Regions from separate parts of the Rheinheimera sp. ATLC3 genome, predicted to be linked through region 1. Evidence: predicted binding sites of a transcription regulator. Region 1 holds the regulator's gene; each other region holds the start of a gene.
The links. The regulator LexA, encoded in region 1, represses DNA repair genes until DNA is damaged. The targets are predictions, from matches to a motif close to TACTGTNNATATNNACAGTA.

Region 2: imuA (translesion DNA synthesis-associated protein ImuA) is a predicted target of LexA. The motif match lies at 1,274-1,293, and genes of this name have one in related genera.
Region 3: umuD (translesion error-prone DNA polymerase V autoproteolytic subunit) is a predicted target of LexA. The motif match lies at 1,880-1,899, and genes of this name have one in related genera.

The regions. Positions count from the first base shown of each region.
Region 1 covers NZ_CM182103.1:2,405,695-2,408,975, forward strand. Annotated here, with positions in the region: gene plsB (glycerol-3-phosphate 1-O-acyltransferase PlsB) at 1-1,395, opposite strand, end outside; gene lexA (transcriptional repressor LexA) at 1,534-2,151, shown strand; gene coxB (cytochrome c oxidase subunit II) at 2,458-3,281, shown strand, end outside.
Region 2 covers NZ_CM182103.1:478,148-481,428, reverse strand. Annotated here, with positions in the region: gene rlmC (23S rRNA (uracil(747)-C(5))-methyltransferase RlmC) at 1-863, shown strand, start outside; gene AC5SV9_RS02285 (hypothetical protein) at 860-1,168, opposite strand; gene imuA (translesion DNA synthesis-associated protein ImuA) at 1,306-1,974, shown strand; gene AC5SV9_RS02275 (Y-family DNA polymerase) at 1,976-3,281, shown strand, end outside.
Region 3 covers NZ_CM182103.1:1,613,407-1,616,687, forward strand. Annotated here, with positions in the region: gene AC5SV9_RS07550 (DNA/RNA non-specific endonuclease) at 1-84, shown strand, start outside; gene AC5SV9_RS07555 (imm11 family protein) at 158-730, opposite strand; gene AC5SV9_RS07560 (AHH domain-containing protein) at 733-1,455, opposite strand; gene umuD (translesion error-prone DNA polymerase V autoproteolytic subunit) at 1,911-2,342, shown strand; gene umuC (translesion error-prone DNA polymerase V subunit UmuC) at 2,339-3,281, shown strand, end outside.

The DNA of each region.
Region 1 (3,281 bases):
ATAACCATAGTCGCGTAAATTGCGGATTGCTTTAATGACACCCCAGGCAGACTCTTTCTGTTTGCCGGAACCCTTAAGTTCACGTAGGTAAGTGTTTACTTCCATTACGTGCTCATAGCCAAGGTAAACCGGTACCAGTGTTACAGGCCTTTCAATACCGCGCAGCATCGACTGCAGCGTCATGGCCAGCATGCCTGTTTTGGGCTGCAATAAGCGACCGGTGCGGCTTCGGCCACCTTCGGTGTAATATTTAACCGAATAACCCTTACTAAACAGCTGGCATAAATACTCGCGAAATACGGCTGAGTACAACTTATTACCACTGAAACTTCGCCTGATAAAAAAAGCGCCTCCGCGGCGGAAAATGGGCCCTGCGGGCCAAAAGTTCAGGTTAATACCGGCAGCTATATGCGGCGGCGCCAAGCCTTGCTGATAAATGACGTAGCTTAGTAACAAATAATCCATATGGCTGCGATGACAGGGGACATAGACTATTTCGTGCCCCTTTTGCGCCAGATCCCGCAGCATGTCAGCATTATTAATTTTTATACCCGTGTATAACTTACTCCATAACCAGCGTAGTACCCGGTCACCCACACGTAGCGTCGTAGCGCGATAATCTGCCGCTATTTCCAGCAACAGTTTTCTGGCTTCCTGCCGGGCATCACTGACTGATATCCGCTTGGCTTTAGCTTCATCTTCTATCGCTTTTTTAAGCGCAGGAGCCGCCAGTAGGGCATTAAACAACTGGGCGCGATTCACCAGCTTGGGGCCTGTTGCCGCCAGGCGTTGCCGGTAAAAATGGAATCGCGACATTCTCAGCAGCTTATGGGCTGTCTGCTGCTCGGCACCAAATTCTGCGGCCATTTGTTTCAGTGCTACGGCCCGGCTAAACCGAACCAGCGTATGGCGGCCGGATATCAGTACTATTAAGAGTTTCGCCAGCCAGTTTGGTGCATGTGCTTCGCCCAATAGCCATTTAATGCTATTTTCTTTACCCGGCGCCCGGCCCCACAGTAATGAAATAGGCACTAGTTGCGCATCCAGTGCCGGATCATCAAGATGAGCCTGCAACAAAGCCTGCCCTTGCGCCAGTGCAGTGGTTTTTCCGCGTTTCAGCCATAAAGTATGAGGTTTTTCAAGAAATAACGTCCGTGGATGCTCGATGCCATTTAGGCTGACATCCTCTGCCGGATCGGGTAGTCCGAGAGATCCACAAACACGGCGGATTGCTGCTAAATCTGCTGCTGACTCCGTAGCGCAAATGTAAAAGAATGGCCTGTTTTTATCTAACGCCAGTTCTGAAACAGCTTGTTCGGGAACAATTTTGTACTTCAGCAGCGGCCACATTGGCCATTTTAATAAGGCTGCAAACAATTTTACCGGCCGGAACATAGCCTACTCACCTCAGTTAAAAAGTCGCCTAGCATAGCACGTCAGTGTAGTGCAGAAAAATGTGCGTCAGCACAGATGCTTGCAATTGTAGCATGCCTGTATATACTCACAGTATTAACTGTACAGGTAACCAGCACTATGAGACCACTGACGCCACGCCAGGCAGAAATTTTGCAGCTGATAAAAGATTATCAACAAGATAGCGGCATGCCACCAACCCGCGCCGAAATTGCACAACAACTGGGCTTTAAATCGGCAAATGCCGCAGAAGAACATTTAAAAGCCCTTGCTAAAAAAGGCGTTATTGAAATGATGCCTGGCACTTCGCGCGGTATCAGATTGGTTGATACAGACGAACCGGAGCAACTGGGGTTGCCTTTGATTGGTAAAGTTGCCGCTGGCCAACCGATACTCGCAGCAGAACATGTGCAGGAGCATTATCAGGTAGACGCAAACTTGTTTAAACCCCATGCTGATTTTTTGCTCAGGGTGCAAGGTATGAGTATGCAGGACATCGGCATTCTCGACGGGGATCTGTTGGCGGTGCATAAAACCAGTCAGGTGCAACCTGGCCAGGTTATTGTTGCCAGGGTTGATGAAGATGTTACCGTAAAAAGATTTCAGCGTGATGGCAGCACTGTTTTTTTACATCCGGAAAATAGAGATTTTGATGTAATTAAAGTGGACTTACGCGTCCAGCACTTTGCCGTCGAGGGCTTGGCTGTAGGCGTTATCCGTAACGGAAATTGGTTATAATTTGTACTAACCTCAATAAGTTATTTTTACAAAAGCGCTGGTACGACCACCTAGGTTTGCCAGCGCTTTTGTTATTTAGGGGTTTACACTGAGTGTAATTTGGATAATTCTTAACCTGAAACTGATTAAAAAATAACAACAGGGTCAGTTCCGGCTTCTGCGCTAGCCCCGAAGCCGACGCTAACAATAAAAATAATAAACTGATGAAACTTCATACATAGGTTCGGGATGGGTGTGTAAGGACCGTGTAGTACTGTGTACTTAGTTTCTGCAGTTTGCTTTGCAAAATGACAGAGGAGAAGTCCAGTGACGAAAACGCGTAGTCTTCGTTGGTCGCTGCCAACCCTGCTTTTAGCTGCATCGGCTAATGCAGCAGATATGCCCCTGAATATGACCAAAGGGGTAACAGAAATCAGTCAGCGGGTATATCACCTGCACATGACAATTTTCTGGATCTGCTGCGTTATTGGTGCAGTGGTGTTCGGGATCATGTTCTGGTCCATCGTTCGCCACCGAAAAGCACGGGGTGTGCAACCCGCCCAATTCCATGAAAGCACCAAAGTAGAAATACTCTGGACCGCCATACCGGTACTTATTCTGATTCTTATGGCCATTCCGGCCACCAAAACCCTGATCGCAATGGAAGATACTACTGAGGCTGATGTCACAGTAGTCGTCACCGGTTCGCAGTGGAAATGGCACTACAAGTATCTGGAGCATGACGTTGAGTTTTACTCTTTACTGGCTACGCAGAAAGAGCAAATAGCCAATAGATTTGCCAAGGGTGAAAACTACTTGCTGGAGGTTGACCGGCCACTGGTTCTGCCGACTGGCAAAAAAGTACGTTTTCTAATGACGTCAGATGATGTGATTCACTCATGGTGGGTGCCGGCGTTTGCTGTTAAAAAAGATGCTAACCCGGGCTTTATTAATGAGGCCTGGACCCGTATCGACGAGCCTGGCATATACCGGGGCCAGTGTGCTGAGCTGTGCGGCAAAGATCATGGTTATATGCCAATTGTCGTTATCGCTAAAGAACCGGCTGAATTTGATAAATGGTTAGCCGGGGAAGCTGAGCGGATTGCCAAAGCGAAAGCCGAAGAACAGGAACTACTGGCGATGAATATGAG
Region 2 (3,281 bases), 1.9 Mb from region 1:
AGCGGGTTTTTAGCCTGTGTAAAGCCTTTATCAGCCGTGCCGGTTTAACGCCGTATCACATTGAAAGCCGCCGTGGTGAGCTGAAGTTTATTTTGCTAAGCCAAAGCCTTCATAGCGGACGCTTTATGCTGCGTTTTGTGCTGCGTTCTAAAAATTGCCTGGCGTCAATACAAAAGCATTTACCCTGGCTGCTACAGCAATTACCCGAGTTGGAAGTGTGCTCCGTTAATCTGCAACCCAAACCGGCAGCAATACTGGAAGGGGAAGAAGAAATTGTACTGACAGAGCACAGTGTTCTGGCTGAGCAATTAAACGCCGTGCCATTGTATTTACAGCCGCAAAGCTTTTTTCAAACTCAACCGGTGATGGCTGCCAGCCTTTACCAGACGGCGGCTGACTGGGCGGCGCAACTGCAGCACCAACATGGTTGTTTCACAAAGATCTGGGATTTATTCTGTGGTGTCGGCGGCTTTGGTTTACATGTGGCGAGCCCCTCGCAGCAATTGACAGGCATTGAAATTGCGCCCGCCGCCATTGCCAGTGCGACCAGATCGGCAGCAGAACTGGGGTTTACTGATGTGAAATTTCAGGCTCTGGATTCTGCCGCTTTTGCGCAGGCGGCAGCAGCACCGCCGGATTTACTGGTGGTAAACCCGCCAAGACGCGGTTTGGGGCTTGGATTGTGCCAGGATATACAGCGGCTGGCACCTGACTGGCTGCTGTACTCAAGCTGTAATGCTGACAGCCTGGCGCAGGATTTAGCCAGGCTTTCCCAATACCGGTTAATAAAAGTACAGCTATTTGATATGTTTGCTCACAGTAGCCACTATGAAGTACTGACTCTGTTGGCGAAACAGGCTTAGCGCCTGCCTTCAAGGATGCGCACGATTTCCCGGCTGTGTTCAAACAGTTCAATCACAGTACCCTCTATCTGAATACTGATAATACCGTCTGTATCAGGCTGGCCCAGTACAATACCACGGCGGTAATAGTCGTCTGGTAAAAACTGGCCGGGTGCCAGCTTTTTCTGCCAGCCAGGAGGCAGAGGCTTTCCCTGCTCCAGCTTTTTGGCCAGCCCAGGCGGCAGAGGTTTATCTTTATCCGGTGCAGCCATCAGCGGCTGACTGATAAGTAAAACAAGGCTACAGGTTACTAATATCTTGTTCATATTGCTTACCTTCTTGTGTGTATGGCTAAGTTGTAACAGTTGCAGCTTAACTGCAGCTTAACTGGCCAGCCAGGCTTTGCCTTGCATCCGGATATTGTTGCTATATACTGTATCGATATACAGTATTTGAGGTGAGTATGTCTGCATTACTTGAGCAATTAACCCGGCGTCAGCTGCTGTGGCATGGCAATAGCCAGCAGGCCGCGTATCAGGCGGTCACATCCGGTTATGCTGAGTTGGATAAGCAACTGGCGGGTGGCTTTCCGGCAAACGGCCTGATTGAGATCCAGACCGAGCAGGGCATAGGTGAACTGCGGTTGTTGCTACCCTATTTGCAACAGCAACATCAGGATGGGCGTTTGCTGGTGATGATCTCTCCCCCGGCTGATCCCTGCGCCGATATGCTGGCGGGCGCGGGGATTAATCTGACGCAGTTGTTGGTTGTTAGCGTTAAAAACAGTAAAGAAGCGCTATGGGCGGCAGAGCAATGCTTGCAAAGCGGCTGTGTGGCCGCTGTGTTGCTGTGGCAGGTATTGTTACGGCTGGCTCAGGCACGGCGTTTACAACTGGCTGCTGAGCAAGGTAATGCCAGTCTGATCTTGTTGCGCCGGCCTCAGGCTGCATTAAGCTTGCCGGTGAATTTAAGCCTGACACTGGCTGCACATCCTTATGGTGTCTTGCTGAATGTGAATAAGCGAAAAGGAGGTTGGCCTGCCGGTCCTTTTCTGGTCGATATGCAAAGCCGCTGGCCGGCGCTCAGTTATCGCTATGACGGGCTAAAGCAGGCACAACGCAAGGCTGGCTGACATGGCGCTATATTTGTATCTGCAGTTTCCTGCATTACAACTGGACAACACCAGTATAGCGGCAACTTCGGCTTTGCCACTGGCGGTGGTTGATGAGCAGCACCGTATCGTCCAGCTTGACCGCCTCTGTGCTGAGCGGGGTATTAAGTTTGGTATGACACTGGGAAGTGCAGCAGCGCTGTGTCATAACCTGCAGCTTATTCCGTATCAGCATGCCCGGCAACTGGAGTTGTTAGACGCTGTAGCACAGCAACTGTATCAGCTAAGCCCTGATATTGCGCTGGATCCGCCCGAGGGCCTGTACCTTCGATTATGCCAAATTCTAAGTTTGTACCAGGGGCTGGACGGTTGCTGGCAGGCTGTGCAAAGTGCTCTGGCGGCTTTGCCTTACCGTTACTTTTATGCAACCGGCAACACACCTTTGGCGGCTAAATGTCTGGCCCGGCAACAGCTGAACCTTATCAGCAGCGATGGCGAAGTTCTGCTGGCACAATTACAGCGTAGTCCGCTCAGATTTACAGATTTAAGCACTGAAATACAACAGCAACTGCAGCGCTTGGGCTTGCAGCAACTGGGGCAGGTGATGGCGTTGTCACAGGCAGAGCTTGGCCGGCGGTTTGAACATAGTCTGCTCAGTTACCTTGGCCGGCTACGCGGCGAGTTTTATCATGCCCTGGATTATATTCAGCCGCAGCAGGGCTTTAGCAGCACACTTGAGCTGCTTTATGATATCAGTGACACCGCCGTGCTTAATACACCGCTTAAATTGCTGCTGCAGCAGCTTGAGCGGCAGTTGCAGCGCGCTGATGCACTGTGCCATCAGTTGCTGCTGGAAATACGGTTTCGTGCTCAGAAGCCGTTGACGATAGTCATCAGTTCGGTGCAGGGAGAATACCGGGCCGCGCAGTGGCTGAGGTTGTGCCAACTTAAGCTGGAAACTGTGCGCCTGACTGAGCCTGCATCCGGCATAAAGCTTGACGTGCCACGCTTTGCACCGCAGCGCCCGGATAATAATACCTTGTTCCAACCGGTACAGGGCGGCTTGTCTGCATTGCAGCTAACTTCTGTGCTGCAGGCCCGGCTGGGCCGTGCTGCTGTCAGTGGTTTGTCGTTGCAAAATCAGCATTTGCCCGAGCAGGCCAGTGGCCGGCCTCTGCCTTTTAGCTCTGCCAACAATGAGGTTGCTGCCCTTGCTGTCAGGCCGGCGTTTTTATTTCAATCTGCCATCGCATTGACCGAACAGGTTGAACTGAACAGCGGCCCGGAACGGTTTTGTATCAATCGCTGGCAACCACAGCTACAGCGGG
Region 3 (3,281 bases), 790 kb from region 1:
AACATCATGCCGTCGCTACCGTCATATAAAGAACCAGCTGTCGAAGGCCAGGTTGGTGGTTTGAAAACTGATCTTGGTTGCTGACGGTTTACCATACTGCCCAAGGTTAAGGCCTCGGGCAGTTTAACTACACTCCATATCTGCTATTGGCCCCTCATCAAAATATGTTTAATAAGTCTTCGTCGAACCGCACACCAGTAAGATGGTGTCTTTCACAACATTGCTTAAACGCTTCAGATACGAATAGCGCCTTATAACCTTCAAGCTCAGATTTAAAAATGTTTAAATCCTGCAGGCTATTTTCATCAAAGACAAGGGTTTCTAATCCGCACTCAAACCCGTCCAGATATTTTTTTAAGCATAACTCTGCCTGCTCTTTACCTGCAGACATACAGTTAAAAAAGTCATAGTGGACACCCTCGATTATTAGCGGCAATAACTCACCGTCTTTCGCAATTAAAGGCATCAGGCACTCTTTCGCTTTACTGTTCAGCAGTAAGAAGCCACCCCAAAAGGATACGTCAGGTAACGGTGTTCCGTTTTGAAAAGGTTCGCTTAAAGTACATTCTGGTTGCACCCAACGATCTTTAATAGTCTCGTGCAATCTGACAAACCGGCGAACCAACTTTAAATCTGTATCACCAATCAGTTCGGCAACTTGCATCAGATCCAAATCCGGCACTTCGTACAAATTAATCTCTCGTTTTAAGCGATAAACTTTCGTGCTCATAGTTAACTACTTCTTTTCTCTTCGAGGATTTTGACTGGATGCGTGCCAGTTTTAAGCTGCACTTTAACAGCATGAAGTCGATTTAAATAAAGTGCTTCAGGCAGATTGTCATTAGACAGCAAATCGCTAATCCACTCTTCATACTGATAGGTATGCAGCTTGCGGTGAGCTGGGGCATCAGGGGTAGCCCAATCATCCGGGGTATTTCGGACAAAGTTTCGGAGCCACACGCCGTTTACCGGATCATTAATACCAATGCCGTACTGATGTAAGTTCAGGCGACACGTCAACATATCCACTTTTAAATATCGACCTTTGCCTGGAATAATATGGTGGGCTTCGTGAAACGATGTCGGCTTCACCTCGCCTACGGCTCGCATATTTCTAACAAGGCGTTTTGTTGGGTGGTGCTCCTCAACCTGTAATTCAGTCGAGGATTTCAGCTTATTAGCAGCACGGTAATCTGTAAGTTGCGTTTGCAATCTAACATGGGCTGCGATTTTCCGACGCTCCATCCGTAGATGTTTTTGATCACGCTCACACTTGGCAATCCGCTGCAGTTTTGATAGTTGGCACTCGTTTTTGGGTGCTGCTTTGTGTCGCTCAAGATGAAACGCCCGAGCCTTAACCTCATAGTTATAGATAACCATTTCGAGTGGACTTGGGTTCAACGGGCGTTGTGGCATTGGCATAGCAGGAAAGTTGTTTGCGGTAGTTGGTTTCATCCTGAAGTCTACTCCCTATATCTCTCAACAGTTGACCGCATTCTAGTATCTGAGCTATTTGACATCAACCTTTTGTAAATCTATTTTTAACCAATAATTCACCCTTAAGGTTTGGTTATGGATAATCAGCGCGTCACTGAGCAACAGGCAGTGCAACTTCTGCAGCAATGGAATGGTGTGGGCCATGACTTGCCGTCTTTGGCAAAACTCAAACCAGCCAGCGATAAACAAGCAATACTCCTATTACTACCCGGCTATTTGTGTAATCAGTGGTATCAAGTTGGCGAAACCTATAGCTCTTACAGGGAGGCACTAACCTGCTTAGGCTCCCTAATAGATAGAAGCCGAACGACTTCACAGTTACCAAACTGAGCGAGCATTAAACTCCTTTGTATCAGAATTGCCAATTCTGGCCTGGCTGATATACTGTATATCCATACATATATGAGGTGGGTATGTCAGCAGTATTTATTGGTAACGCCGATTTCTGGCCGAAACAACAAATTCCCTTCTATAGCGATCCAGTCAAGGCGGGCTTTCCCTCACCAGCACAAGATTATGTTGAACGAACGCTAGACTTAAACGAACTATGTATTCGCCACCCTAATGCCACGTTTTTTGTTCGGGTTGAGGGTGATTCGATGATAGAGGCAGGCATTTATGACGGTGATGTATTGGTAGTAGACCGCTCTGTAGATGCCGAGCATGGTGATATCGTGGTTGCGGCAGTAGGCAATGAGTTTACCGTGAAAGAGTTATGTACCCGGCCATCGCTTATGTTGTTACCGCGCAATTCGGCTTACAAACCGATACGACCACGTAACGGTGAGGAGCTGAACATCTTTGGGGTAGTGACCAACGTTATTAGGCAAATGAAACGCAAATGACACCCTCCGTATTTGCGCTGGTGGACTGTAATAACTTCTACGCCAGCTGTGAGAAGTTGTTCCGGCCTGACTTAACGAACACGCCAGTAGTGGTGCTTTCTAATAATGATGGCTGTGTGGTTGCTCGCTCAAGAGAAGCAAAGAAACTCGGTATTAAAATGGGCGTGCCTGTGTTTCAAGTCCGTGAGTTAATGCAAAAACATGGTGTAGTAGCATTCTCTTCCAACTACGCACTTTATGCCGATATGTCACAGCGCGTTATGAGCACCCTTGAAAGCCTGGCTCCCAGGGTAGAAGTATATTCTATTGACGAATCTTTCTTGGATTTGACCGGTGTTGATTTTAGCCAGAGCCTGACCGAATTCGGCATACAAGTACGAAAGGTAGTGCATAAGTGGACAGGCATTACCGTCTGCGTAGGTATAGCACCAACCAAAACGCTGGCAAAACTGGCTAACCATGCAGCCAAAACATGGCCGAAAACCGGTGGCGTAGTCGATTTAACCTCTAAGGATAGGCAACGCAAGCTACTGGCCCTGTTACCAGTTAATGAAGTATGGGGTATTGGCAGCAAGCTAACCAAACGCCTGCAGCAACTGGGTATTGATACGGCACTGCAGCTGGCAGATGCTGATCCGAAGTTTATTCGTCAGCACTTTTCAGTGGTGGTAGAGCGCACGGTCAGGGAATTAAATGGTGAGTCTTGCATGGCGCTGGAAGAGATGGCACCAACTAAAAAACAGATTGTCAGTAGTCGGGCATTCGGTGAGCGTATAACTGACAAACAGCAAATGCAGGAGGCCATTAGCGAGTACGTCAGCCGGGCCTGCAAGAAACTGCGTACCGAACAACAAGAAGCTAAGCATTTAACGGTATTTCTTCGTACCAGCCCGTTTAGCGATAAAGATGCACCCTATAGCGGCAGTAAGAGTATCGAGT